Regions from separate parts of the Streptomyces sp. NPDC045701 genome, predicted to be linked through region 2. Evidence: predicted binding sites of a transcription regulator. Region 2 holds the regulator's gene; the other holds the start of a gene.
The links. The regulator HspR, encoded in region 2, represses chaperone genes until heat shock. The targets are predictions, from matches to a motif close to TTGAGNNNNNNNNNCTCAA.
Positions count from the first base shown of each region.

Region 1: lon (endopeptidase La) is a predicted target of HspR. The motif match lies at 6,842-6,860, and genes of this name have one in related genera.

Region 1 is NZ_JBWKJV010000009.1:117,417-132,016, forward strand. It holds gene AC07DW_RS13560 (multifunctional oxoglutarate decarboxylase/oxoglutarate dehydrogenase thiamine pyrophosphate-binding subunit/dihydrolipoyllysine-residue succinyltransferase subunit) at 1-561, opposite strand, end outside; gene AC07DW_RS13565 (HAMP domain-containing sensor histidine kinase) at 831-1,913, opposite strand; gene AC07DW_RS13570 (response regulator transcription factor) at 1,910-2,647, opposite strand; gene AC07DW_RS13575 (spermidine synthase family protein) at 2,730-3,443, opposite strand; gene AC07DW_RS13580 (rhomboid-like protein) at 3,806-4,459, shown strand; gene AC07DW_RS13585 (GNAT family N-acetyltransferase) at 4,532-5,164, opposite strand; gene AC07DW_RS13590 (hypothetical protein) at 5,326-5,874, shown strand; gene AC07DW_RS13595 (nucleotidyltransferase domain-containing protein) at 5,961-6,758, opposite strand; gene lon (endopeptidase La) at 6,883-9,294, shown strand; gene AC07DW_RS13605 (trypsin-like serine peptidase) at 9,396-10,211, opposite strand; gene AC07DW_RS13610 (helix-turn-helix domain-containing protein) at 10,250-11,224, opposite strand; gene AC07DW_RS13615 (M4 family metallopeptidase) at 11,374-14,190, shown strand; gene AC07DW_RS13620 (lysozyme) at 14,246-14,600, opposite strand, start outside.
Region 2 is NZ_JBWKJV010000003.1:89,469-104,068, reverse strand. It holds gene AC07DW_RS04610 (DUF5994 family protein) at 1-98, shown strand, start outside; tRNA gene AC07DW_RS04605 (tRNA-Gly) at 302-375, opposite strand; gene AC07DW_RS04600 (hypothetical protein) at 602-787, shown strand; gene dcd (dCTP deaminase) at 858-1,433, shown strand; gene AC07DW_RS04590 (phosphoribosyltransferase) at 1,437-1,934, shown strand; gene AC07DW_RS04585 (Yip1 family protein) at 2,047-2,958, opposite strand; gene AC07DW_RS04580 ((Fe-S)-binding protein) at 3,329-5,590, opposite strand; gene AC07DW_RS04575 (sugar transferase) at 5,677-6,210, opposite strand; gene dnaK (molecular chaperone DnaK) at 6,490-8,343, shown strand; gene grpE (nucleotide exchange factor GrpE) at 8,340-9,017, shown strand; gene dnaJ (molecular chaperone DnaJ) at 9,051-10,238, shown strand; gene AC07DW_RS04555 (heat shock protein transcriptional repressor HspR) at 10,240-10,692, shown strand; gene AC07DW_RS04550 (DUF4232 domain-containing protein) at 10,855-11,526, shown strand; gene AC07DW_RS04545 (helix-turn-helix transcriptional regulator) at 11,572-12,552, opposite strand; gene AC07DW_RS04540 (Rieske (2Fe-2S) protein) at 12,888-13,205, shown strand; gene AC07DW_RS04535 (pyridoxamine 5'-phosphate oxidase family protein) at 13,339-13,752, opposite strand; gene clpB (ATP-dependent chaperone ClpB) at 13,884-14,600, shown strand, end outside.

The DNA of each region.
Region 1 (14,600 bases), on a different contig from region 2:
CACCGGGACGGCGCGGACCGAGGTGGCGGTCGGCAGCTCCAGGGAGGCGTTCATGTTCTTGGCGACCGCGGCGGCCGGGCCGCGCAGCGGCACGTACTCGGGGCCGGCGGGGGCCTCGGTGGCGGGCGCGGCCTTGGCGGCCGGCTTGGCGGCGGGCGCGGGCTGCGGGGCCGGGGCGGCGGCCTGAGCCGGAGCGGCGGCGGGCGCGGGCTTCGCGGCGGGAGCAGCGGCCTGTGCGGGTGCCGCTGCTGCCGGCTGCGCCGGGGTGGCCGGGGCCGGAGCCTGCGGAGCCGGGGCCTGGGGGGCGGCGGTGCCCGCAGCCCCCGCGGCCACGGCACCCTCACCCGCGGGCTTGTCCGCCGAGCCGGACGAGGAGCCCGGCTTGTAGTCGGCGAAGAAGTCCCACCAGGCACGGTCGACCGAATTCGGGTCCTGGAGGTACTGCTGGTAGATCTCGTCGACGAGCCACTCATTGGCACCGAACGCGGCGGCAGGGTTCGAAGGACCCTGCCCGTCTTGGTCGGTCGAGATACTCGAGTTACTGGGGGACTGAGACGACACGGCGGCAACCGCCCTCTTCCGCTTCACAAGGTGATGGACAGCGGAAATAAAGGCTACGCCTCCCCGGCCGGGACGTGCAGGCCGGGCAGGCCATCGTCGCGTAGATCACATCCGGAGAGGTGTTTCGGCGCTGGAAATGGCGGGAAACAAGCATGGTTGCCCTGTGAATGGGTACACGAACGCGCGGCTGTGGCCACCAGGGGCGCGCAGCCTCGACCACGTCCTGCACAGGTATACGCAGAACGCGCGCTTCCGGTTCGAACCCTACGTCAACCGCGCGGCTGCGGGATCCCTGGAAGAGTGACCTGAATCCGGCATCCACGTGCGGATTCGGCCACTCCGATGCGCCCGCCGTGCAGATCGACCGCCCACCGGGCGATCGCCAGGCCCAGGCCCGTACCGCCGTCGCTGTCCGGGCCGTGCGGCGAGGACACACCGCCCCGGTTGAACCGCTCGAAGACCTTGTGCCGCTCCGACTCCGGGATGCCCGGCCCCTCGTCCACCACTTCCAGGTCCAGCGACTCCGGCTGCCGCCCGCGCCGGGCCCGTACCGTCACGCGGCCGTGCGGCGGCGAGTGCTTCACCGCGTTGTCGATCAGGTTCGCCACCACCTGGTGCAGCCGCTCGCTGTCGGCGTGGGCGGTCAGCTCGGGCGGCGACACGTCCAGGTGCAGATGCACGTCCGTACGCGTGTGACTGCCCGAGCCGGAGCTCAGGCCGCGCTGCGCGGCGGCCAGGTTGGCTTCCTTGAGCACGCCCGACAGGTACGGCCACACCTCGAAACGGCGCGACCGGAGCGGTACGACACCGTTGTCCAGACGTGACAGATCCAACAGCGTCTCCACCAGCCGGCCCAGCCGCTCGGTCTGCTTCAGGGCGGTGCGCATCGTCTCCGGATCGGCGGCCGAGACCCCGTCCACCACGTTCTCCAGCACCGCGCGCAGCGCCGCGATCGGCGTGCGCAGCTCGTGCGAGACGTTGGCCACCAGCTCCTTGCGGTGCCGGTCCACCGCCTCCAGGTCGTCCGCCATGCGGTTGATGGTGGAGGCCAGGTCGCCCAGCTCGTCCCGGCGGTCGGCGCCGCGCACCCGGCGGGTGTAGTCGCCGTGCGAGATGGACTTCGCCACCGTGTTCATCTCGTCCAGCGGTGCGGTCAGGCCGTGCGCCACGAACTGGGTGATCAACAGCGTCGCGATCACCGAGAAGACGGTGATGAAGCGCAGCTCGGTCTCCGTCCGCAGGGCCACCATCAGCAGCCCGGTCGTGATGAAGACCGAGACGACGACGAGTGTGCACAGTTTGGTCTTGATCGAGACCGAGACCGAACGCAGCCGGGACCGGAGCGATGTCATGGGGCAGGCGTCTCCAGCGCGTAACCGACACCGTGGACGGTGCGGATCCGCTCGGCGCCGATCTTGCGGCGCAGCGCCTTGATGTGGCTGTCCACGGTGCGGGTGCCCGACGCGTCCGCCCAGTCCCAGACCTCCGCGAGGAGCTGCTCGCGGGAGAGGACCGCGCGGGGCGTGTTCGCCAGGCAGACCAGCAGGTCGAACTCGGTCGGCGTGAGGTGGACGTCCTCGCCCCTGACCCGGACCCGCCGCTGCGCGTGGTCGACCTCCAGCTCGCCGAGCCGGAGGATGCCGCTGCGCGGCGTGACGGCGGCCAGCGCCGCCCGCTCGACGCGCCGCAGCAGGACGTGCACCCGGGCCGCGAGCTCCCGCATCGAGAACGGCTTGGTCATGTAGTCGTCGGCGCCGACCCCGAGGCCGACCAGCATGTCGGTCTCGTCGTCGCGCGCCGTCAGCATCAGCACCGGCACCGGCCGCTGGGCCTGCACCCGGCGGCACACCTCCAGGCCGTCGAAGCCCGGCAGCATGATGTCGAGCACCATCAGGTCCGGCTGCCACGCCTCGGCGGCGTCCACGGCCGCCGGGCCGTCGGTGGCCGTCTGCACCAGGAAGCCCTCGGCCCGCAACCGGGCGGAGATGGCCTCGACGATGGTGGTGTCGTCCTCGACGACCAGCACGCGGCGCTGTGTACCCGGCGCTGCCGCCGTGCCGGTTTGGCTGGTGTGTGTCTGCTCCATCGCCCCGCCCCTGTCGCGTCCTGCGCGAGCGTGTAGATCCGTGTGTTCGGTCAGCAGCGTAAAGGCACCGACCGCGTCCCGGCTACGCAGGGCGAACGGCGAGGTGGACGACGTCCGGTACGCCCCGGGCAACCGGCACCTCTTCGGTTCTTACCCCGCTGAACCCGGCATTCCGCAATGACTCTTCGAAATCGGCGGACGGCCGGGCGGACCAGACGGCGAGCACTCCGCCGGGGTTCAGCCGGGCCGCGCAGGCCGCCAGACCGGCGGGCGAGTAGAGGCCGTCGTTGTCCTCCGTGACGGTCCAGCCGGGGCCGTTGTCGATGTCCAGGCAGAGGGCGTCGAAGGTGTCGGGGGAGCTGCGGACGTACTCGACCAGGTCCGCCCGGACCAGCACCGTTCGGGGGTCGGCGAGGGCCTCGCCGGAGATCCGGGCGAGCGGCCCCCGGCGGTGCCAGTCGATGATCGCCTCCTCGCGCTCCACGACCGCGATGCGGCCCCAGGCGGGCTCGGCGGCCGCGTGCGCGAGCGAGAACCCGACGCCGAGCCCCCCGACGAGGACGGCGGGGTGCGGGCGGGCCCCGAGCGCCCGCAGGGCGGCCTCGACCAGCAGCCGCTCGGACCGGCCGTCGGAGGTGTCCATCAGGAAGGTGCCGTTGGCGATGATCTCGAAGTCCTCCCCGCGCCGGCGCAGCACCACCTCGCCGTACGGACCCTCGCGGCGGTCGAGCGTCTCGGGTGCGGGTGCGGTCGTGGGGGTGGTGAGGGGCGTGGTCACGGGAGTCGTCGCAGCCATGATCCTCAGCGTAGCGAGGGGCGCGGGGCGGGCGGCGGCCGTTGGCCGGCTTCCGCCACGGCGGCCGGGAGCACCCCGCCGGGGACCGGCACGACGGCTCCGGCCCGGGTCCGGCACCTCCCGGCGGGCGGGAGGGCGCGGACCGGGGGGGTGTGATCCATGTCATGGACGGGGGCGCACATGATCGCGCCGGCCGGGGCAAGAGGTGACCCGGGGGCGTTGTGCGTGTGGTTCGTCGGTGAGGAAGGGGCGGGACGGTGCTCCAGCTCCGGACGCGTGGGACGGATGGCGGCGTCGAGTCGCTGCGGGTCGTTCCCGGCCCGCGAACGGCCCCTGAGGCGGCCCCCGCCGCCGTCGCGACCGTGCGCGCGAGCACCGCGGCGACCCGCGCCCCCGGCCGGCTGAGGCGTGCGGGGCGGTTGCTGCCCACACCGGCCGGCACACCTTTCACCTTCGGCTACACCCTGCTTTTGGTGGCCACGTCGCTGTTCGCCGAGTACGGCGACCCCGGCACCGTCGCCGGTCTGCTGCACGCCTCCAGCACCGACGTCGCCCACCTCTTCCGGACGCCGCTGCTGGTGCTGGTCGCCAGCGCGCTGTGGGTGGCGGGCGGCCTGTTCTCGGCCTGCGCGGTCGGGTTCGTCCTCGTCCTCACGGCGCTGGAACGCCGCATCGGCGCGTGGCGGACGGCGGCCGTGTTCCTGGTGGGGCACGTGGTGGCGACGCTCGCCACGGAGGTCCCGGTGGGGCTGTCCGTACTGGCCGGGCACCTGCCGGACACGTCGCTGCACCGGCTGGACTACGGCATCAGCTTCGGGCTGCTGGCGTCCGTCGGGGCGCTGGCGGGGCTGCTCGCCCCGGTGGCGCGCGGCATGGTGCTGGTCTGGGTGTCGGTGATGCTGCTCCAGGACCTGGTGGCGTTCGAGGATCCGCTCACCAACTGGGGCCACCCGCTCGCGCTGCTGATCGGCGTCGGTTTCTGGCCGCTGCTGCGCCGGGTCCGGTGGGGCTCCTAGAGCGTCCGGGTACTCAGCGGCGTCCGCCCGCCGGGCGTCGCGGGGCCGGGGCCGGCGCCTCGCGGACGCTCCTCAGGACCGGACGATCCCGGTCAGCGGTCCTTGGTACCGCCACCCCAGCGCCGTGTAGAGCGCCCTGCCCCGGGTGGTCGCGCCGAGGATGCCCGTGGTGGCGCCCGCCTCGGCGCCGACCGCCTCCAGTGTCCGCATCACGACGCGGCCGAGGCCCCGCCGCCGGTGGGCCGGGTGCGTCTCGACCTGGTCCACCACCGCCGTGGCGCCGGTCGCCGCGATCTGCCCGCGGGCGGCGAGCGTCCCGTCGGGGGCCAGAATCCGGACGCGGACGACCCCGTCGGCGCCGGCGACCTCCCTCGCGTACCCCTCCGGGAGCGCGGGGGCGGCGGTGGCGCGGAGCGCGGTGAACATCATGAAGCCGGGGTCGTCCGGCACGGTCCAGCCGGGCGTGATCCAGTGGGTCACGTCCTCCGGCTCGGCCAGCACCTTGAGCCAGGCGCCCGGGACCGTGATGTCCTCGCAGAGCTTGCGCACGGACACCTCGTCGGGCCGGGGCAGGACGTGCCGGAACACGTGGTGCGGCAGGCCGACGTCGATGCGGTGGCCCCACGGCTCCTCGACGGGAGGCGGGGTGCCACGGGAGACGGCCCAACCCCGGACCCAGGCGGATGTAATGGCTGAAGAGTCCATAGGGCCATTACATCGTGGACGGGTGTGTGACGCCAGAGGGTTTCTGTCCGTCAAATGCTGACAAAAGGTGCGTAGTTGGGCACTCCTTGTTTCACTGTCGCCGAGGTCGCCGTACGGCGCCCGGCGTGGATCGCAGCGCACACAAGGAGACAGAACACAGCATGAGAATTCCGAGCAGCACCCTGAGGCGGCTGGCCGTCCCGGCCCTGGTCGCGGGACTCGCCCTCCCGCTCGCCGGCGCGACGCCGGCCGGCTCCGCCGCGGCGGGCGCCACGGTCACCCGCTACAGCGGCACCGTGACGCTCAACGCGCGCGGCGGTGTGGAGAACCGGGTCGGCTTCACCGCCAACGCGGCCCGCGAGCTGGTGGTCCGTGACGCCTCGGGCCTGAAGGTGGGCCCGGGGTGCCGGCGGGCGGGCACCGACGGCACGACCGCCGTCTGCGGTTCCCTGGCCGCCGTCACGCGCGTGCGGGCCATGGTCCGCGACGGCGACGACGTCGTACGGGTCGATGTGGCCGAGGCCAGCACGATCGACGCCGGAAACGGCCGGGACCTGGTGCGGACCGGCGCGGCGAACGACACCATCAACGTCCGGGACGGCGAGGGCGGCGACCGGGTGGAGAGCTGCGGCGGCGGCACTCACGACACCTTCTTCGCGGACGCCGCCGACGCCGTGCCCATGACCTGCGAGAACCGCTTCTTCGAGTAGGCCCGGCCCCGGTGGGCCCGTTCGGTCCGGGGCTGCGGCGCCCGCCCTGTGCGGCCGCCGCCCCCGGGCCGAGGCGTGCCGCCGGTTCAGGGGCGTGGCGCCTTCACGCCGTGCACCGACCGGTACTCGGCGGCCAGCCATGGCCCCAGGTCGTCCACGAGCGGGCCCAGCGCCGCCGCGTCGGCGCCCTCGGGGTGGCGTCCCACCGCCACGGCCGTCCGCATCAGCTCCGCCCGCCGCGGGTAGTACCCGGCGAACGCCTCCGCCATCTCGTCCAGATCGCTCGTCCAGTCGCCCCAGCGCGGCATCACCAGCGTGAAGCCGGTACGCACCAGACGCCGCCCCACCCGCCGGCCCAGTAGGACGCGTTCCCGGCCCGTCGGGGCTTCTGCCAGCCGGCGCCGCCAGCGCGGCAGAAGCAGATCCAGGTCGCCGTTGGTCTCGCGGGCCAGCAGCGAGGTGGGCCGGTAGTCCGGCAGCCGCCCGGCGAGGTCCTCGCCCAGCAGGGGAGTGCACAGGCAGGCGACGAGGAATCCCAGGTCGTACCGCTCCGGCTCGCTCAGCGCCGTACCGGCGCCGACCAGCAGGGCCCCGACGCCGTCGATCTGCGGGAAGGCGCCGTCCAGTTCGGCCTCCAGCTCCGCGACCGCCGCCCGGTCGGCGTCCGCCGGTTCCTCGCGCAGGACCACCAGCAGGTCGAGGTCGGAGACACCCGCCCTGGCGGTGCCGCGCGGAATGCTGCCGTACAGGTAGGCGCTGTGGAGTCGTGCGGGGCCGAAGGTCTCCCCGATCCGCACCCGCGCGGTGGCCACCACCGGGGCGAACTCCTCGGAGACGCGGTCGAGCGAGCCTTCGCGGGCGAGGGTTCCGTCGTCGTTCAGCACCCGCCCACTGTGCCCCTCCCCGGCGCGAAGGAGTGATCGCTCAGAGCGAACAGGGGCGGGGAACACCCCGGCTGTCACAAGCATTGAGTGTGTACAGCTCAACTTGACTGCCGAAGGGGAGATCATGGCTTCGACGTCCACACCGCTCACCCTGCCCGTGCTGCCGCTCGACGACGAGGTCGTGCTGCCCGGGATGGTGGTGCCGCTGGACCTGTCCGACACCGAGGTGCGCGCCGCTGTGGAGGCCGCCCAGGCGGCCGTCCGGTCCTCCGGGACCCAGGGCGGAAAGCCGAAGGTCCTGCTGGTGCCGCGCATCGACGGGACGTACGCGGGCATCGGCGTCCTCGGCACCGTGGAGCAGGTCGGGCGGCTCTCCGACGGCGACCCCGGCGCCCTCATCCGCGGCCGCGGCCGGGTGAAGATCGGCGCCGGTACGACCGGTCCGGGCGCCGCGCTGTGGGTCGAGGGCACCACCGTCGAGGAGACGGTGCCCGACCCGCTGCCCGGCCAGCTCGCCGACCTCGTCAAGGAGTACAAGGCGCTGGCCACCAGCTGGCTCAAGAAGCGCGGCGCCTGGCAGGTCGTGGACCGGGTGCAGCAGATCGACGGCGTCTCCGCCCTCGCCGACAACGCCGGATACTCGCCCTTCCTGACCGTCGCCCAGAAGGTGGAGCTCCTGGAGACCGAGGACCCCGCCGCCCGCCTGAGGCTCGCCACCGAGCAACTGCGCGAGCACCTCGCCGAGCAGGACGTCGCCGAGTCCATCGCCAAGGACGTCCAGGAGGGCGTCGACAAGCAGCAGCGCGAGTTCCTGCTGCGCCGGCAGCTCGAAGCCGTACGCAAGGAGCTGCGCGAGCTCAACGGCGAGAAGGACGGCGAGGAGTCCGACGACTACCGGGCCCGCGTCGAGGCCGCCGACCTTCCCGTGAAGGCACGCGAAGCCGCGCTCAAGGAGGTCGACAAGCTGGAGCGGTCCAGCGACCAGAACCCGGAGACCGCCTGGATCCGCACCTGGCTCGACACGGTCCTGGAGATGCCGTGGAACGAGCGCACCGAGGACAGTTACGACATCAAGGGCGCCAAGGAGGTCCTCGACGCCGAGCACGCCGGCCTGGAGGACGTGAAGGAGCGCATCACCGAGTACCTCGCGGTGCGCAAGCGGCGCGCCGACCGCGGCCTCGGGGTGGTGGGCGGGCGGCGCGGCGGCGCGGTGCTCGCGCTGGTCGGGCCCCCCGGCGTCGGCAAGACCTCGCTCGGCGAGTCGGTCGCGCACGCGATGGGTCGCAAGTTCGTGCGGGTCGCCCTCGGCGGCGTACGCGACGAGGCGGAGATCCGCGGCCACCGGCGCACCTACGTGGGCGCCCTGCCGGGCCGGATCGTGCGGGCGATCAAGGAGGCCGGCTCCATGAACCCGGTCGTGCTGCTCGACGAGATCGACAAGGTCGGCTCCGACTTCCGGGGCGACCCGGCGGCCGCGCTGCTGGAGGTCCTCGACCCGGCGCAGAACCACACCTTCCGCGACCACTACCTGGAGGTCGAACTCGACCTGTCCGACGTGGTCTTCCTCGCCACCGCCAACGTTCTGGAGGCCATTCCCGAGGCCCTGCTCGACCGCATGGAGCTGGTCCGCCTCGACGGCTACACCGAGGACGAGAAGGTCGTCATCGCCCGCGACCACCTGGTGCCGCGCCAGCTGGAGCGGGCGGGCCTGGAGAGCGGCGAGGTGACGCTGGACGAGTCGGCGCTGCGCAGGCTCGCGGGCGAGTACACCCGCGAGGCGGGCGTCCGGAACCTGGAGCGGTCGATCGCGCGGCTGCTGCGCAAGGTGGCCGCCCAGAGCGAGCTGGGCGACCGGGAGCTGCCCGTCACCCTCGGCGGGGGCGACCTGCGGGAGCTGCTCGGGCGGCCGCACCACGTGCCCGAGTCCGCCCAGGACCCGGCGGAGCGCCGCACCTCGGTGCCCGGTGTCGCCACCGGACTCGCCGTCACCGGCGCGGGCGGCGACGTGCTGTTCGTCGAGGCGTCGCTGGCCGACCCGGAGACGGGTGCGGCGGGGCTCACGCTGACCGGTCAGCTAGGTGACGTGATGAAGGAGTCGGCGCGGATCGCCCTCAGCTTCCTGCGCTCGCACGGCGCCGAGCTGGAGCTGCCCGTCACCGGCCTGAAGGACCGGGGCGTGCACATCCACTTCCCGGCCGGAGCGGTGCCCAAGGACGGGCCCAGCGCGGGCATCACCATGACCACCGCGCTCGCCTCGCTGCTGTCCGGCCGCCTGGTCCGTACGGACGTGGCGATGACCGGCGAGGTTTCCCTCACCGGGCGCGTGCTGCCGATCGGCGGCGTCAAGCAGAAGCTGCTGGCCGCGCACCGGGCGGGCATCACCACCGTGATCATCCCGAAGCGGAACGAGGCGGACCTGGACGACGTCCCGGCCGAGATCCTCGACAAGCTGGAGGTCCACCCGGTCACCGACGTCCGCCAGGTCCTGGACCTCGCTCTCGCCCCGGCGACCACAAAGGTGCCGCTGGCGGCCTGATCCCGAAGGCCCCGCCCCGGGGACGGACCCCACCCGTGGCCCGTCCCCGGCGGGGCCTGCCGCCGGGGCGGGACGCTCCCGGGTCCGGGTCCGGCGGCGGCCTACGCGCCGGAGGCCCTGAGCGCGCGGTCGTACAGGGCGCGGCTCCTCGCGTCGAAGAGGACGGCCGTCGACTCCTCGTCCGTGTCGCCGCCGCTCAGCACGCCGATCAGCCGGCCGTCGGCCAGCCACGGGCTGCCGCTCGTGCCGTCGAAGAAGCCGTCGCACTCCATCAGCAGGGAGCCGGCCAGATCCGGGTCCTTCCGGGTGTCGGTGGTGCAGGAGATCGGCCCGTCGGACGGGTTGCGGTCCTTGTTCGGGTACCCGACCACCGTCACGCGCCGCTCGGGAGCCGACGCCCAGTCCGGCCGGGCCGCGCCCACCACCTGCTGGACCTGGCGCCCGCGGCCGTCCGCTTCCAGGGTCAGGAAGGCGTAGTCGTGGGCGTCCGCCTCGTCACCGGCGGCCTTCCACGCGTCGGCGACCTGCACCGTACGGACCTTCCACGTGCCGTACGGGGTCGGGTTCGCGCCGCCGCCCCGGTACCCGGGTGCGAACGAGAAGCCGGAGCTCGCCGAGCCGTCCGCGAACACGCAGTGCGCGGCGGTCGCGACGACGTCGCCCTTCGGGCTGTCCACCACGCTCGCCGTGCACCAGTGGCCGTCCTCGTCGAGCAGCACCCCCACCGACCGCAGTCCGGCGGAGGGCACCGCCGAACGCTGCGGCGCCGGCCGGGCGCTCGCCGCACCCCCGGCCGCACCCCCCGCCGCGACCCCGGCCGTCGTGTCCGGGCGTGGGGCCGAAAGGGTCGGCCCCCCGCACGCGGTGGCGGTGGTCACGACGGCGACGATCCACGGCAACGGCCTTCTCCAGCGCATACGGCCCATCCTTTCCCACCGGCCCACCGGCCCACCGCTCAGCCATCCAGCCAGCCCCGCGACGACGCCCGCGCCCCCGCCTGGAACCGCGTCCGGGCGTCCAGCGACTCCAGCAGCCGGCTGATCCGCCGCCGCGCCGTGTGCACATGGACGCCCAGGCGCCGTGCGATCGCCTCGTCCTTCAGCCCCGCCGCCAGCAGCACCAGCAGTTCCCGCTGCGCCCCGCCCGGCCCGTCCCGCTCCTCCGCGCACAGCGGCTCGGCCCGCTCCCACACCGCCTCGAACAGCGGCAGCAGGACCCCGCACAGCAGCCCGTCGCCGACCACCAGCGCCGCCGCCCGCGGACCGGCGGCCTCCGTCGGCGGCAGCAGCGTGACGCGCCGGTCCACCCCGACCAGCTTCGCCGGCACACCAGGGGCCACCCGCACCCGCAGTCCGCGCCCCACCAGGCCGGTCAGGGCCCGTAGCCGCCCCGGGTCGGCGAGCCCCGACCGGTCGAGCACCGCCCGCACCCGCACCCCCCGGGCCAGCAGCGACTCGACGTCCAGCGCGGTGAACGGCGGCCGGTCGAGGACGACGACCTCCCGTTCCGCGCCGTCCAGCAGCCGCGCGGCCCGCTCGGCGATGGCCCGCCGCCCCGTCACCACGTCGACGCGCCCCCGCTCCCCGCCCCGGGCGCCGGCGTCCCCCGCGAACCGGTCCGCGGCCATGCGCAACCGGGCCAGCTCGGCCGACTTCAGGTGCAGTTCCGCCTGACGGCGGTGGATCAGCGTGCGGATGGCGGCGGCGGGCGCGGCCGGGTGCGGCAGCGCGTCACCCTGGTCGGCAGGATCGGGCGGCCGGGCGAAACCGTGCTCGACGAGCCGGTCGAGCGCGGCGTCCAGACGCTCGCGCGGCAGGTCGAGCAGCCGCGCCAACTCGTCCGCCCCGTCCGCCTGTTCCGCCAGCAGCGCCTCGTAGGCACGCTCCTCGGTCCTGCCCAGGCCGAGAGTGGTCAGTTCTCCCTGGATCATGCGTCGGATTCTCACTCCGTCTTCACAGGCCACACAAGTGTGCGTGTCCACTTCTCAACCCTCCGTGACCGTTGCCCCGTTGGCGGCCCCCGGATTGCATGGCCATGACCACCTGAACGGCCGACCAGCACGTGGGAGGGATACGGACCGTGCGCGAACCCAGCACGCCCCGCACGCATTCGGGGACATCCGGCATACGGGCGGGGGCCGGGGCAGCGGCCCTGCTCGCCGTCGCCGGGCTCCTGATCACCGCGGTTCCGGCCTCGGCGGCGACCCCGCCGGCCGCCGGACCGCCGGCCGACGTCATCCCGGGGGCGCGGACCGCGACCCCCGCCCTCGTCGACGGCCTCCACGAGGCGGTGGACGCGAAGGCGAGGCCGGCGGACGCGGCGCGCGACCACCTCGCCGCCAAGGAGAGCCGCTACAAGATCGCCGAACCGCGGCGCGATCTCGCCCCCGTGCAGACGCTGAAGCGCGGCGCGGAGGAGACCGTACGGCTCCAGCAGAAGCACCGGGGCGTGCCCGTCCTCGGCGGGCAGTACGTGGTCCGGATGGAGCACGAGGGCGGCGAGCGGGTCGTCACCGGCACGTCGGGCAAGTACTTCACGGGCCTGACGACCGGGGTGGAGCCGGCCGTGGCCGGGGACGTGGCGGTGCGCCGCGCGGTCGCCGCGACCGAACAGCGGCTCGGCGGCCACCGGCTGGCGCTCACCGACGCGCGACGTGCCGGGGAGCGCCGGCAGCGGTTGAGCGGCACCGCCGGGGGGCTGGTCGTCGTCCCGCGCGGGGAGGGCGTGCTGACGTACCACGTGACGGTGCGCGGCACCCACCCGGTGACCGGGGCGCCGGTGCTCCAGCACGTGTACGTCGACGCCCGGGCCGGGTTCCCGGTCCTCCAGTACAGCGGCATCAAGTCCGTCACGCCGCCGGGGTCCCCGGCGGGGACGGCCGCGAGGAAGGCGGACACCCCGGCCGGTCCGGGCACCGGGGCCGTCGGCCGGGGCAGGCTGCTGAGCGGCGCCACGGTGGACCTCGACGTGAGCAAGGCCGGGGACGACCGGTACGTGATGGCCGACCGCGCGCGGATGGCGGACGGCAGCGGGGCCGCCCTCACCACCTGGGACGCGCGCGACAGGGACGTCTTCGAGGTGCTCGGCGGCTGGCCGGCCGACCTGAAGGAGTTCGGCTCGCCCAGCGCGGAGTTCGGCGAGGACGCCACCGACGCGGGCGCCGTCGACGCGCACTGGGCGGCCGGGCAGGTCTACGACTACTACAAGAAGCACCACGCAAGGGACGGCCTCGACGGACGCGGGTCGGCGGTGAACAGCCTGGTGGGCGTGACGGAGATGGGACTGCCGTACGTCAACGCCTTCTGGGACGGCACCAAGATGGTGTACGGCTCCGGTGACGCCGACTACCGGCCGCTGTCGGCCGACCTCGACGTGGTCGGGCACGAGATGACCCACGGCGTCGTCGAGAACACCGCGAACCTCGTGTACGCGGGCCAGTCCGGCGCCCTCAACGAGGCCGTGGCCGACTACTTCGGCAACGCCATCGACGTCACGGTGTCCGGCACGCCGATGGACCACCCGGACGCGGGCCTCATCGGCGAGGACCTGTGCCGCACCAAGGCGCCCCGCGACTGCGCGTTCCGCGACCTCGACGACGGCGCCACCACGTCCAAAAACTTCCTCGGCACCACCTTCGGCACCGACAACGGCGGGGTGCACCTCAACTCGACGATCTTCTCCGGCGCGCTGTGGGACCTGCGCCGGGACCTGGGCGCCGAACTGGCCGACCGGATCGTGTACAAGGCGCTGACCGAGTACATGACCCCGCTGGACGGCTTCACCGACGGCCGCAACGCCGTCCTCGCGGCGGCGAGGGACCTGGGCGTCGGCGGGCAGCGGCTGAACGCGGCCACCCGGTCCTTCAACGCCCACGGCATCGTCACGGGCTGGGAGGAGGCACTGGGCGTCGACTCCGACGAGCTCTTCGGGAAGCTGAACGTCGCCGGTACCGGTGTGCAGGCGGGCGGCGGCTGGTGGACGGCCGCCAAGTCCAACGACGACGGCACCGAGCCGTACTCCGTCTACGCCGGCCGCGCGGACGGCACCGGCGCCCCGAGGCTCATCAGCCCCAACGACGGTCGCTACCACGTCCACCCGGCCACGGACGGGAAGACCGTCGTCTGGGCGGCGTACGGCGCTGCGAGCGTGGACGTACTGTCCCGGCCGATCGCGGGCGGCCCGGTCAGAAAGCTGTACTCGTCCACGACCACGGACGTCGCCGGACTGCGGGTGGACAACGGCGTCACGGTCTTCGAGACGCTCGGCCTGTTCACCCGGCACGTCGTCCATCTGCGCCCGGGCGACCGCGAGCCCACGTACGTGGACGGTGGCGGCGACGACGTCCTGACCGGGCTGCCGTCCGTCGCGCACGGCAGGATCGCGTACGTCAAGCTCTACCCGGAGCGCGGCGAGTACCGGCTCGGGGTGGAGCTCCTCGACCTGCGGACCGGGCGGAAGACCCTGACCGAGCCGCTGGACGAGCCGCAGACCGTGGGGCAGACCGGCCTCAACGGCAGCAACGTCTTCTGGCTGACCGACGCGAACGCCGCCGACGACGGCCGGACGGGCATCCGCCGCGCGAACCTCGACGGCACCGGCACCTACGACATCAGCGGCGAGGGCAAACCCGGCGCCCTGATCGCCACCGACCTGACGGTCTCGGAGACGGCGGTCACGGTCAACGCGCTGCTGCCGGACACCGCGTACCGCAACGAGACCCTGCCGAAGAACTGGCAGCTGACGACCGACGGCACCCGCAAGGAGCGCGTCTCCTGCAACCGCGGCGAGCAGCTGTCCCCGGCGGCGGTGTCCGGCACCCAGGTGGTGTGGATCGACGGCACCACCGGCTGGACGAACCTCGTCACCCGCACCCGGCCGGCCGGCCGCTGCGGCTGAGCCCGCCCTCCCCCGAGCCCCCCGGCGCCCGCGCGCCGGGGGGTTTCCGGCGGGGTCAGCCGTAGGCGAGGGCCTGGAGACGGTCGTAGGCGCCGTTGAACCTGTTGTGGTCGCCGACGATCGGGCCCGTGGAGGTGTACTGCCACATGGTGTGGTACGCCCAGCCGGCCGGCAGCTCCCCGACCGTCGTGTCGTAGCGGGCCACCCACAGCGGGCTGGTCGCGCCGAAGCCGCCGTAGTTGCCGGTGCACTGCTTCCACCAACTGGTGGCGGTGTAGATCACCGCGTCGCGGCCGGTGCGGTACTTGTAGCGGTTCAGGAAGTCGCGGATCCAGGTGACCATGGCGGACTGGCTCTTGCCGTAGCAGGCGGCGCCGTACGGGTTCCACTCGATGTCCAGCGCGCCCGGC
Region 2 (14,600 bases):
TGTCCCGTGCGGTCGACGCCGGTAACGACACCCAGGCCGCCGACATCCTGGTCGCCACGCTTCCCGAACGAGTCACGGACCGCGAAGAACCGGCATGATCCGGGCCGGGGACGCCCTGCGTGGACAGGACCCGAAGCCTCCGTTCGGGCCCCTGTCACCGTCAGGAACCCGTTGACCGCAACTCGCCGCACCAACTGGTGCGCATCCGGAGCCGGAAAGAGGACCGGGCATCGAAAACGGGATCCAGTGACCTGGTCCGGACAACAAGAAAGGCCCGGGTCGATGACCTGGGCCTTCTGCGTGGAGCGGGTGACGGGAATCGAACCCGCGCTCTGAGCTTGGGAAGCTCATGTTCTACCATTAAACTACACCCGCGTAATACGCACCGGAGGACCGGTGTCGTAACGTCGCTCACTGTACCTTATCGGCAGGCCCCCGGTGTATCGCGCCGCGGGGTCTTTGTGCTGTGTGGGGGACGGATCGAGGTGCGTGGGGCGGGAGTTGGGGCATACGGTGTGGGGGCGGAGTGCCGCCTGGAGTGGTGTCCCGTTGATCCCCTAATGTGGCTTTCTCGTCCACGCATTGTTGGGGAAGGGACTTGATGGACTCCATGGAGCGCACCGTCGTCCGCTGTGCCGAGGGGCACGTGTTCAGTACCGCTTCGTTCCCGATGCAGCAGCTCGGGGCCGGCCGGATCGGGCCGGGGCGGCTGCTGCGGTGCCCGCGGTGTGCGCGGCTGCGGCAGGCCGTACCGGTGGCCGTGCCCGTGGAGCTGCAGCGGCAGTAGCACGTGGTGGGAGGGCGCGCGGAGGCTGTCCGATTGGGGCGGGCCCGCGCGCTCTGCGTATCCTCGGGGCGTGCTTCTCTCAGACAAGGACATCCGGGCCGAGATCGACGCCGGGCGGGTCCGCATCGACCCGTACGACGACTCCATGGTGCAGCCCTCGAGCATCGACGTGCGGCTGGACCGCTACTTCCGGGTGTTCGAGAACCACCGCTACCCGCACATCGACCCCGCGGTCGAGCAGGCGGACCTGACGCGGCTGGTCGAGCCGGAGGGTGACGAGGCGTTCATCCTGCACCCGGGCGAGTTCGTGCTGGCCTCGACGTACGAGGTGATCAGCCTCCCCGACGACCTCGCCTCGCGTCTGGAGGGCAAGAGCTCCCTCGGCCGGCTCGGTCTGGTGACGCACTCGACCGCCGGGTTCATCGACCCGGGCTTCTCCGGGCACGTGACGCTCGAACTGTCGAACCTCGCCACGCTGCCGATCAAGCTCTGGCCGGGCATGAAGATCGGGCAGCTGTGCATGTTCCGGCTCAGCTCGCCGGCCGAGTACCCGTACGGGTCTGAGAAGTACGGATCGCGGTACCAGGGACAGCGGGGGCCGACCGCCTCGCGGTCCTTCCAGAACTTCCATCGGACGCAGGTGTGAGCAATGAGTGACGTACGGGAGAACCTGACCTACGAGAAGTTCGGCACCGCCATCCGCGAGCTCGCGCAGACCATCGCCGACGACGGCTACGAACCCGACATCGTGCTGAGCATCGCCCGTGGCGGGGTGTTCGTGGCCGGCGGGCTGGCGTACGCGCTGGACTGCAAGAACATCCACCTGGTGAACGTCGAGTTCTACACCGGTGTGGGCACCACGCTGGAGATGCCGGTCATGCTCGCGCCGGTGCCCAACGCGATCGACTTCAGCGACAAGAAGGTGCTGATCGCCGACGACGTCGCCGACACCGGCAAGACGCTGAAGCTGGTGCACGACTTCTGCCTCGGCACGGTCGCCGAGGTGCGCAGCGCGGTGATCTACGAGAAGTCGCAGTCGCTGGTGAAGTGCGAGTACGTCTGGAAGCGCACCGACGAGTGGATCAACTTCCCGTGGAGCGTCGAGAAGCCCGTGGTGCAGCGCTCGGGGCAGGTGCTGGACGCCTGACCCACGCCGCGACGGTGCCGCGGCCGGGGTGGGTACGGAGTGCGCGGCCAGGGAGTACGGAGAAGGGCCCCCACGTGCGCCGTGGGGGCCCTTCCGCGTGTCCGGGCGACCGTCAGAGGGTGCCCAGCTTGATCAGCGACAGCAGGGCCACCAGCTGGATCGCCGACGCGCCCAGGGCCTTCGGCCAGTGCAGGTCGTGCGACTTGCTGACCATCGACGTGAACAGCGCCCCGGCCGCCAGCCAGGACAGCCAGCCGATGACCTGTACGAGGGTGTTCTCGCCGCCCAGGAAGAGGGCGAAGATCAGGCGGGGCGCGTCGGTCATCGACATGATCAGCATCGAGAGGCCGATCGTCGGCTGCCAGGAGCCGTCGCCGCCGAGCTGACGCGCCAGGGTGTGTGTGACCGCGCCGAGGATCGCGCCACCGACGACGAACATGACGCCGGTGATGAGGACGGAGGGGATGGCCGTGGAGAGGGTGGCGTTGATCGTCTCCTCGCGGGCCTGGTCGAACCCGAAGAGGGCGAGCAGGCCGTAGAGGAAGGTGACCACCAGCGCCGGGCCCCACACGGCGTGGTCGCGCATCTGCCAGAACGTCGGGCCGGGGCGCATCACGATGCCGCTGAGCAGCTGCTTCCAGTGCAGGCGCGGGCCCGCCTGGGCGGCGGGGGCGCCGGCCTGGTAGGTGGCGCCGTCGCCGTACGCGTCGGGTCCGGCGGCGTACGCCTCGTCGTGGATGCTGAACGCCCGGGTGTGGCCCGGGTTGTTCGCCGCGTACGGGTCGTGCGGGGGAGCGGCGTGCCCCTGCGCGTAGGGGTCGCCGAAGTACTCCGGCTCGCCGTACGGCTGCTGCCCCTGGGGCTGCCCGTGGGGCTGTCCGTAGTGCTGCCCCTGCTGCCCCTGGTGCCACTGCTGCTGCGGCCCCGCGTACGGGGGCGGCGCCGCCGCACCGCCGTAGGGCGCCTGCTGCTGTTGTCGCGGGGTGCGGTTGTCCCGGCCGCGTCCGATCCTGAATCCAGCCACGCCACCGAACGTACCCGGTCGCGCCGTGTCCGGTGGACGGGGCCGGGAGCGAGGGGCTCCTTTGCTGCCGAGCTGTGACATCCCCTAAGGGTCGGAATCGTGGAATCATGACCGATTTGGTCGCGTATGCGGTTGTTCATCGTCGCCCGCTACCGCGCTGAGGCGTAGGTCACATGGGCGGTACGGGGCTTCGTGGGCGCGGTCGTGCCCGCGACGCGACGGCCACCACGCCGCACCGCGGCGGCGACCGCCCCCGGCTCTCCCGCGCGGTGAGTCGAAACGGCCGGACCCACCCCCTCGGGGCGGGTCCGGCCGCTTGCGCCGTTCTCGTACGACCGAGCCGGATCGGACTGGGTCGGACTACGACGGACTACTTCACCGGCTCCGGCTCGTTGTCCGTCTCCTCCGTCGCGGAGGGCTCCGCGGGCGTCTTGACGGACTCCAGCAGCAGCTGGGCCACGTCCACGACCTGGAGGCTCTCCTTGGCCTTGCCGTCGTTCTTCTTGCCGTTCACGGAGTCCGTGAGCATCACGAGGCAGAAGGGGCAGGCGGTGGAGACGATGTCCGGGTTGAGGGACAGCGCCTCGTCGACGCGCTCGGTGTTGATGCGCTTGCCGATCCGCTCCTCCATCCACATCCGCGCGCCACCGGCGCCGCAGCAGAAGCCCCGCTCCTTGTGGCGGTGCATCTCCTGCTGGCGCAGGCCGGGGACGGCCGACATGATCTCGCGCGGCGGCGTGTAGACCTTGTTGTGCCGGCCCAGGTAGCACGGGTCGTGGTACGTGATCAGGCCGTCGACCGGCGTCACCGGGGTCAGCCTGCCCTCGTCGATGAGGTGCTGGAGCAGCTGCGTGTGGTGGATGACCTCGAACTCGCCGCCCAGCTGCGGGTACTCGTTCGCGATCGTGTTGAAGCAGTGCGGACAGGTCGCGACGATCTTCTTCGCGGCCTTGGGCTTCTTCGTCGAAGGCTCGTCGTCGTCCTCGCCGAACGCCATGTTCAGCATCGCGACGTTCTCCTGGCCGAGCTGCTGGAACAGCGGCTCGTTGCCCAGGCGGCGGGCGGAGTCACCGGTGCACTTCTCGTCGCCGCCCATGATCGCGAACTTGACGCCCGCCATGTGCAGCAGCTCCGCGAAGGCCTTGGTGGTCTTCTTGGCCCGGTCCTCCAGGGCGCCCGCGCAACCGACCCAGTACAGGTAGTCGACCTCGGAGAGGTCCTCGACGTCCTTGCCCACGATCGGGACCTCGAAGTCGACCTCCTTGGTCCACTCCACGCGCTGCTTCTTGGCCAGCCCCCAGGGGTTGCCCTTCTTCTCCAGGTTCTTGAGCATCGTGCCCGCCTCGGACGGGAACGCGGACTCGATCATCACCTGGTAGCGGCGCATGTCGACGATGTGGTCGACGTGCTCGATGTCGACCGGGCACTGCTCCACGCACGCGCCGCAGGTGGTGCAGGACCACAGCACGTCGGGGTCGATGACGCCGTTCTCCTCCAGCGTGCCGATCAGCGGGCGCTCGGCCTCGGCGAGGGCGGAGGCGGGGACGTCCTTCAGGGCCTCCTCGGAGGCCTTCTCGTCGCCCTCCATGGTCTTGCCGCCGCCGGCGAGCAGGTACGGCGCCTTGGCGTGCGCGTGGTCGCGCAGCGACATGATCAGCAGCTTCGGGGAGAGCGGCTTGCCGGTGTTCCAGGCGGGGCACTGCGACTGGCAGCGGCCGCACTCGGTGCAGGTGGAGAAGTCGAGGATGCCCTTCCAGGAGAAGTGCTCGACCTGGGAGACGCCGTAGACGTCGTCCTCACCCGGGTCCTCGAAGTCGATCTCCTTGCCGCCGGACGTCATCGGCCGGAGCGCGCCGAGGGCGGTCGAGCCGTCGGCCTCGCGCTTGAACCAGATGTTCGGGAACGCCAGGAAGCGGTGCCACGCCACACCCATGTTGGTGTTGAGCGAGACCGTGATCATCCAGATCATGGTGGTGCTCAGCTTGATCATGGCGAAGAGGTAGACCAGGTTCTGCAGCGCGCCCACGCTCAGGCCCTTGAGGGCCAGGACCAGCGGGTACGAGGCGAAGTACGCGGCCTCGTAGTGGTCGACGTGGTGCAGGGCGCCCTCGAGGCCGCGCAGGACGTAGATCGCGAGGCCGATGACGAGGATGACGTACTCGACGAAGTACGCCTGGCCCATCTTCGAGCCGGCGAACCGGGACTTGCGGCCGGGCCGCGAGGGCAGGTTCAGCAGCCGGATGACGATCAGCGTGGCGATGCCGAGGGTGGTCATCGCGCCGATGAACTCGATGTAGAGCTCGTACGGCAGGAAGCCGCCGATCACCGGCAGCGTCCAGTCGGCCTGGAACAGCTGGCCGTAGGCGGTGACGATCGTCGGCGGCAGCGTCAGGAAGCCGACCGCCACGAACCAGTGGGCGATGCCGACGATGCCCCACCGGTTCATCCGCGTGTGACCGAGGAACTCCTTCACCAGGGTGACGCTGCGCTGGTAGGGGTTGTCGGTCCGGGTGCCGGCGGGGACCGGCTGGCCCAGCTTGAAGTAGCGGACGAACTGGCCGATGGCGCGGGCGAGCAGCGCAACGCCGACCACGGTCAGGGTCAGCGACACAATGATCGCGGCGAGTTGCATGGAGGCTCCTCGGGCCTGCGAGGGTGGGAGGGCTTAGGCACTACTACTAAGCGGTAACTTATTCAGTCCGTGCTGAGCGTACCCACTTATTCCGCCGCACTGTAGCCGCGCAGGCGGTGATCTGCGTCGCTCAGGTGAGCCTGACCGGGCACGGTCCGCAATGTGCGCAGGGTGCGCAGCAGCAGCGCGAGGTCGAGCCCGATCCACTCGTGCTCCACGTAGTGCTGGTCGAGCAGCAGCGGCTCGTCCCACGGCAGCGCGGAGGCGCGCCGGACCTGCGCCAGGCCGGTCAGCCCCGGTCTGACGCGGTGGCGCCAGGGAGCCGCGGCGGCGGGGTGGTCGGGCGGCAGGGGTGCCGGGCCGACCAGCGACATCTCGCCCCGCAGGACATGGGGCAGGCGGGAGAGCGCGTCCAGGCGGAAGCGGCGGACGGGCAGGTAGCGCAGGGTGAAGGGCCGGCCGCCCAGCCCGGTTCTCGTCGCGGTCGCGAAGACGCCCCCGGGCGGCCGTCTCAGCGCGGTCGCGACGACGGCCGCGAGGAGCAGGGGGGCGGCGAGGGCGAGCAGGGCGGAGCCGAGGGCCAGATCGAGGATGCGCTTGGGGTGGGGGGAGGGGCGCATGGGACACACACCTGACGACTTTGCGATAAATGCGGCTTTTGTTTCGTTGTTTGCACGATCGCACGGTTGTGTGTGAGGTGGTAGTGGTTCGGGGTATGCGGCGGGTCGTGCGGTCGCTCGGAGGTCGCTCGTGCGGTCGCTGGTGAGTCGCCCGGGCGGTCGCTCTGCCATGGGTTCGTCCAGTGAAGTTGAGTGCGGTCGGCTCAACTCTGTTGACTCTGCTCCTCGGGTCGTGCATCCTTGAGCCTGTTCCACTCAAGTCAGTTGGAGGAATCGAAAATGGCACGTGCGGTCGGCATCGACCTGGGCACGACTAACTCCGTCGTCAGCGTTCTGGAAGGCGGCGAGCCCACCGTCATCACCAACGCCGAGGGCGCCAGGACCACGCCGTCCGTCGTCGCCTTCGCCAAGAACGGCGAGGTGCTCGTCGGCGAGGTGGCCAAGCGTCAGGCGGTCACGAACGTCGACAGGACCATCCGGTCCGTCAAGCGCCACATGGGCACGGACTGGAAGATCGAGCTCGACGGGAAGAACTTCAACCCGCAGCAGATCAGCGCCTTCATCCTGCAGAAGCTGAAGCGTGACGCCGAGGCCTACCTGGGCGAGAAGGTCACCGACGCGGTGATCACCGTCCCGGCGTACTTCAACGACTCCGAGCGTCAGGCGACCAAGGAGGCCGGTGAGATCGCGGGCCTCAACGTCCTGCGCATCGTCAACGAGCCGACGGCCGCCGCCCTCGCGTACGGCCTCGACAAGGACGACCAGACCATCCTGGTCTTCGACCTCGGTGGCGGCACCTTCGACGTCTCGCTGCTGGAGATCGGCGACGGCGTCGTCGAGGTGAAGGCCACCAACGGTGACAACCACCTCGGTGGTGACGACTGGGACCAGCGCGTCGTCGACTACCTGGTGAAGCAGTTCCACTCCGGTCACGGCGTGGACCTGTCCAAGGACAAGATGGCCCTCCAGCGCCTCCGCGAGGCCGCCGAGAAGGCCAAGATCGAGCTGTCCTCGTCCACCGAGACCTCGATCAACCTGCCCTACATCACGGCGTCCGCCGAGGGCCCGCTGCACCTGGACGAGAAGCTCACGCGCGCCCAGTTCCAGCAGCTGACCGCGGACCTGCTGGAGCGCTGCAAGACGCCGTTCCACAACGTCATCAAGGACGCGGGCATCGCCCTCTCCGAGATCGACCACGTGGTCCTCGTCGGTGGCTCCACCCGCATGCCGGCCGTCGCCGAGCTCGTCAAGGAGCTGACCGGCGGCAAGGAGGCCAACAAGGGTGTGAACCCGGACGAGGTCGTCGCCATCGGCGCCTCGCTCCAGGCCGGTGTCCTCAAGGGTGAGGTCAAGGACGTCCTGCTCCTCGACGTGACCCCGCTGTCCCTCGGCATCGAGACCAAGGGCGGCATCATGACCAAGCTGATCGAGCGCAACACCACGATCCCGACCAAGCGCTCCGAGATCTTCACGACGGCCGAGGACAACCAGCCGTCGGTGCAGATCCAGGTGTACCAGGGCGAGCGCGAGATCGCGGCGTACAACAAGAAGCTCGGCATGTTCGAGCTGACCGGCCTCCCGCCGGCCCCGCGCGGCGTCCCGCAGATCGAGGTCTCCTTCGACATCGACGCCAACGGCATCATGCACGTGACCGCGAAGGACCTGGGCACGGGCAAGGAGCAGAAGATGACCGTCACCGGCGGCTCCTCGCTGCCGAAGGACGAGGTCGACCGGATGCGTGAGGAGGCCGAGCGGTACGCGGAGGAGGACCACAAGCGCCGCGAGGCCGCCGAGACCCGCAACCAGGGCGAGCAGCTCGTCTACCAGACGGAGAAGTTCCTCAAGGACAACGAGGACAAGGTCCCGGGCGACGTCAAGACCGAGGTCGAGACGGCGGTGGCCGAGCTCAAGGAGAAGCTGAAGGGCGAGGACACCGCGGAGATCCGCACCGCCACCGAGAAGGTCGCGGCGGTCTCCCAGAAGCTCGGGCAGGCCATGTACGCGGACGCCCAGGCCGCGGGTGGCGCCGCCGGTGCCGGTGAGGCCCCGGGTGCCGCCCAGGGCGCCGCCGCTGACGACGACGTCGTCGACGCCGAGATCGTCGACGACGAGAAGCCGAAGGGGGCCGCATGACGGAGGAGACCCCGGGCTTCGAGGAGAAGCCCGACGTCCCCTCCGGCGCCGCGCCTGACGACGCCGCCGAGCCCGCCGGCGCCACTCCTTCCGCGAACGCCGCGGAGGAGGGCCCGGCGGCCCCGGCAGGGGACGCGACCGCAACCGTCGCCGGCCTGACGGCCCAGCTGGACCAGGCCCGCACCGCGCTCGGCGAGCGCACCGCGGACCTCCAGCGGCTCCAGGCCGAGTACCAGAACTACCGCCGCCGGGTCGAGCGCGACCGGGTCACGGTCAAGGAGATCGCCGTGGCGAACCTCCTGACCGAGCTCCTGCCGGTGCTCGACGACATCGGCCGCGCCCGTGAACACGGCGAGCTGGTGGGCGGCTTCAAGTCGGTGGCCGAATCGCTGGAGACGGTCGCCGCCAAGATGGGCCTGCAGCAGTTCGGCAAGGAGGGCGAGCCCTTCGACCCGACGATCCACGAGGCGCTGATGCACTCGTACGCACCGGACGTCACCGAGACGACCTGTGTCGCGATCCTGCAGCCGGGGTACCGCATCGGCGAGCGGACCATCAGGCCCGCCCGTGTCGCGGTGGCCGAGCCCCAGCCCGGCGCCGCCCCGGCGGCCCAGGCGCCCAAGGAGGAGCCGAAGGCGGCCGACGAGGAGAGCGGTGGCCCCGAGGAGGGCTGACGCGTTGACCGGTGATCGGAAGGAGGGACGTCGATGAGCACGAAGGACTTCGTGGAGAAGGACTACTACAAGGTTCTCGGCGTCCCCAAGGACGCCACCGAGGCCGAGATCAAGAAGGCGTACCGGAAGCTCGCCCGCGAGTTCCACCCGGACGCCAACAAGGGTGACGCGGGCGCGGAGGCGCGCTTCAAGGAGATCTCCGAGGCGAACGACATCCTCGGCGACCCCAAGAAGCGCAAGGAGTACGACGACGCCCGCGCCCTGTTCGGCAACGGCGGCTTCCGCGCCGGTCCGGGCGCCGGCGCCGGCGGAACGTTCAACTTCGACCTGGGCGACCTCTTCGGCGGCGCCCAGGGCGGTGCCGGTGGAGCCGGCGGGGCCGGCGGCTTCGGCGGTGGCCTCGGGGACGTGTTCGGCGGCCTGTTCAACCGGGGCGGCGCCGGCACACGCACCCAGCCGCGCCGCGGCCAGGACATCGAGTCCGAGGTGACGCTCAGCTTCACCGAGGCGGTGGACGGGGCCACGGTCCCGCTGCGGATGTCCAGCCAGCAGCCCTGCAAGGCCTGTTCGGGCACCGGCGACAAGAACGGCACGCCGCGCGTCTGCCCGACCTGCGTCGGCACCGGCCAGGTCTCGCGCGGCGGCAGCGGCTCCTTCTCGCTGACCGACCCGTGCGTGGACTGCAAGGGCCGCGGGCTCATCGCCCAGGACCCGTGCGACGTCTGCCACGGCAGCGGGCGCGCCAAGTCGTCCCGCACCATGCAGGTCCGCATCCCCGCGGGCGTCTCCGACGGGCAGCGCATCCGGCTGCGCGGCAAGGGGGCGCCCGGCGAGCGGGGCGGCCCGGCCGGCGACCTGTACGTGGTGGTGCACGTCGGCGCCCACCCGGTCTTCGGCCGCAAGGGCGACAACCTGACCGTCACGGTGCCCGTCACGTTCGACGAGGCGGCGCTCGGCGGCGAGATCAGGGTGCCCACTCTCGGCGGGCCCGCGGTCACGCTGAAGATCCCGGCCGGTACGCCCAACGGCCGGACCATGCGCGCCCGGGGCAAGGGGGCGGTCCGCAAGGACGGCACGCGCGGGGACCTGCTGGTCACCGTCGAGGTGGCCGTGCCCAAGGACCTGGGCGACAAGGCGCGCGAGGCGCTTGAGACGTACCGGGAGGCCATGGCGGGTGAGGACCCGCGGGCCGAGCTGTTCCAGGCCGCGAAGGGGGCTTGAGATGGACGGACGCCGTCGCAATCCGTACGAGCTGACCGACGAGACACCGGTGTACGTCATCTCGGTGGCGGCCCAGCTCAGCGGACTGCACCCGCAGACCCTGCGCCAGTACGACCGGCTGGGCCTGGTCTCGCCGGACCGTACGGCCGGGCGGGGCCGGCGCTACTCGGCACGTGACATCGAACTGCTGCGACAGGTGCAGCAGCTGTCGCAGGACGAGGGCATCAACCTCGCGGGGATCAAGCGGATCATCGAGCTGGAGAACCAGGTCGCCGCCCTCCAGTCCCGGGTCGCGGAGCTGTCGGCGGCGGTCGAGGGCGCGGCGGCGGCGATGCGGCAGCGCGAGGCCCAGGTGCACGCCTCGTACCGCCGCGACCTGGTCCCCTACCAGGACGTGCAGCAGGCGAGCGCCCTGGTGGTGTGGCGGCCGCCCAGGCGCGGCGAGCACACCTGACGTTTCGGGGACGGCCCCTTCCGCAGCGGCGGAAGGGGCCGTCCGGCGTTCCGGGCGCCGCGGCGGTGCCGGTCTTCCGGGCCGGGGATCTCCCGTCGGAGTGCTCCGGCCGGGTTCTCCGGTCGGGCTCTGGCGGTCGGCCGCGCGTGCGATGATCCGGGCGTGCGTACGAAACGGGGGACCCTGAGCGGCCGGCTGAGCGCCGGCGCGGCCCTGGTGGCGCTGGCCGCCCTCGGGGCGGGCTGCGACGACGAGACGGGCGACGCGCCCCTGCCGGAACGGATCACCGCGCGCCCGGCCACGCCCCCGCCGCCCTCCGGGCCGTCGCTGCCGGGCCCGCCGCCCCGGACGGCCCCCGAGCCGCCCCGGACGGCCCCCGAGCCGCCCCGGACGGCCGAGCCGGACTGTCCGGCCTCCGGGGTGCGGGTCGGGACGGGGACGACCGAGGCGGCGATGGGCCTGCGGGCGCTGGGACTGACCCTGCGCAACTGCGGCACGAAGCCGTTCGAGGTGAGTGGGTACCCGGCCGTGGAGCTGCTCGATGAGCGCCGCGAGAAGCTGGACGTCACCGTCCGGCGCGGGTCGAGCGTCGACAGCTCCGCCAGGCCGTCCACGTTCGTCCTGGCACCCGGCGGGCAGGCGCGCGCGTCGGTGGTGTGGCGCAACACGGTGACCCGTACCGACGTCGTGGCGACGAACGGCACCTATCTGCGGGTGACCCCCGGCCCCGGCTCGGCCGCCCAGACGGTGGCCCCGGCCGACGGCGGGCCGCTGGACCTCGGCAACACCGGGACGCTGGAGGTCACGCCCTGGAAGCCGGAGGACCGGCCGTAGGGGGCGTCTTGCCGATCTTGCCTGGCGGGGCGTGGTCGCGCGCGGTCAGTGGTCCTGCTCCAGGATGCCGGACCGGGCGATCAGGTACCCCAGTTGCGCGCGGCTCCCGCTGCCGAGGACGGCGGCGAGCTTGGCGATGTGGGCGCGGCAGGTCCGGACGTTCATGCCGAGGCGGCGGGCGATCGCCTCGTCGACGTGGCCCTCGACGAGGAGCTTGGCGATGGAGCGCTGGACGCCGCTGATGCCGTCCGACTTCAGGTCGTAGGGGATCTGCTCGTTGATGGGTACGGCCAGTTGCCAGAACTGGTCGAAGACCCCGGCCAGGTAGGCGACCAGACCCGGGTGGCGCAGCTCCAGGGCGACCTGGCGGTCGCTGCGCGCCGGGACGAAGGCCACCTCGCGGTCGACGATGATCAGCCGGTCGATGATCTGCTCCAGGGTGCGCACCTGCACCTCGGGGCCCACGTGGTCGAGGTACGTCAGCGTCAACTCGGTGTGCCGCGCGGTGTGCTGGTAGAGCGTGCGCATCCGCACGCCCCGGCCGAGCAGGGGCTTCACCCGGCGCAGCGCCTCGCTCAGGGCCTGGGCGGGGCGTCCGCCGCCCGGCTGCACGGTGAGCAGTTCCTTCTCGCAGCCGGAGATCACGCGGTCCAGCGTGGCGTTGATGCGGTTGAGCCCCTCGAGCACGGTGATGGCGTGCGTGGTGGGGGCGTTCTGCGCGCTGATCGCCATGAATGGCTCGAACGCGTCGGACAGTTCGACCGTGAGACGTCTACGCTCCAGGATCTCGCGCTCGATGGGCTGGAGCAGCTGGGCCAGCGCCGAGGAGGGCGGGACGGGGCGCAGCCACTGGGCGTCGTCCGGGTCGGGGTGGAGCAGGGCCAGGTCGAGGAGGCAGGGCACCTCATCCGCCTCTGACCGGGGTATTCGTCCGCTGCGCAAGGCGTTGGCGTAGAGCTCGGAACCCGCCTCGCACAACTCTGTGTGGGAATGGGGGTGCCCCTGCTTGTCCCATTTCGCGCTCATCTGTACACCCCCAGGCTCCTGCATCTCAGGAACATGATGCCTGTCGTAGGTGGTGGAAGCGTGGAGAGTGAGCAATCGTCGTACCCGCGGGGGTTGGAAAGAGACGTTGCCTTCAAGTGAGGTTGCTCGGTGATGACGAAGAGACTCATACGCGCAGTGGTTGCCAGTGCGTTCATCGCTGCCGGCGCGGTAGGGGTTCTGGGGGTGGCCGAGGATCCGGCCTGGCATGCGGCTCCCAAGACCGCTGTGACCACGCCGCCGGACCCGGGCTGGCACGCCGCGCCCGCACTGTCGGGCCCGGCCGACACCGACCCCGCCTGGCACGTTCCCGGCGCATGAACGTTCCCGACGACTCGCGCTTCCGGCGCGAGATGGCATCCGCTTACCGGTCCGGGTGGCATTTCATCGACCTCGTCACTGCTGTGCCGCACAGTGGCGATTCGTTGATGGTCACCCTCTTCGGGGAGCCGATCGTCATCACGCGCGGAGAAGACGAGGACATTCGAGCGTACCGATGCCTCCGGCGGCCCCGCGGAGCTCCGCAGCCCGTCCGGTGCGCCATCCGGTACGGCATGATTTTCGTCAACCTCGACCAGCGTGATCACCAGCTGGTCGAGCCGGAGACCACCACCGCCACCCCCCGCAGCGCCTGAGCGATTCCCCCGTCGTTGTAGATCGCTCAGGTGCTTCCCCCACACAGCGGCGCCATCGTGGACCTGAACACGGTGGCGCCGCTGTGCTGTCCGCGTACGTCCGCCGCCGGGTCCGGCGCCCCGGGGTCCGGGCTCAGGCGCGGCCCATCGCCCGGGTCAGGGCGATCTCGATGACCACCCGGTCCGGGTTCGGCGCGGGCGTACGTCCGTAGCGGGCCGCGTACCGCTCCACCGCGTCCGCGACGACCTCCGGCTCCGTGCGGATCGTCGCGACGCCCTCCAGGGTGGCCCAGCGACCCTTGTCGACCTGGCACACCGCCACCCGCGCGCCCCCGGGGCCCGCGGCCAGCACGTTGGCGACCTTGCGGCTGTGCTTGTTGGTGATCACCCGGGCGATGCCCTTCTCGCCGCCCTCGGGGTCGTAGGTCACGCCGACCGCGACGACGTGCGGCGTTCCGTCCGGGCGGGGCGTGGTCAAGGTGCTCATGTGGTACTCGCGCCAGAAGCCGAGATACGAGTCGCCGGGATCGCGGAGGTCGATGGCCATGTCCGCGAACCTACCGGCGGCCGGTGTCCCGAACCACCTTGAGTGGAATAGACTCAACTTTACGTACGTTGGACGAGTCATAGCGGTCTGAAGCCGTCAGACCCCGTGGTACCGAGGAGGAGACACCGCCCGTGGACGCCGAGCTGACCAACAAGAGCCGGGATGCGCTGAACGCCGCGACCAGCCGTGCCGTGTCCGAAGGACACCCGGACCTGACCCCCGCGCACCTGCTGCTCGCGCTGCTCGCGGGCCGGGACAACGAGAACATCGTCGACCTGCTCGCCGCCGTCGACGCCGACCAGGCCGCGGTGCGCTCCGGCGCCGAGCAGGTGCTCGCCGCCCAGCCCAGCGTCACCGGCTCCACCGTCGCCCCGCCACAGCCCAACCGCGAGATGCTCGCCGTCATCGCCGACGCCTCGCGGCGCGCCGAGGAGCTGGGCGACGAGTACCTGTCGACCGAGCACCTGCTCATCGGCATCGCCGCCAAGGGCGGCCGGGCGGGAGAGGTGCTGGAGCGGCAGGGCGCCGGTGCGCGGAAGCTGCTGGACGCGTTCGAGAAGACGAGGGGAGGGCGCCGCGTGACCACACCGGACCCGGAGGGCCAGTACAAGGCGCTGGAGAAGTTCGGTACGGACTTCACGGCCGCCGCCCGTGACGGCAAGCTCGACCCGGTCATCGGCCGGGACCAGGAGATCCGTCGCGTGGTGCAGGTGCTCTCGCGCCGCACCAAGAACAACCCGGTGCTCATCGGCGAGCCCGGCGTCGGCAAGACCGCCGTCGTCGAGGGCCTCGCCCAGCGCATCGTCAAGGGTGACGTCCCCGAGAGCCTGAAGAACAAGCGCCTGGTC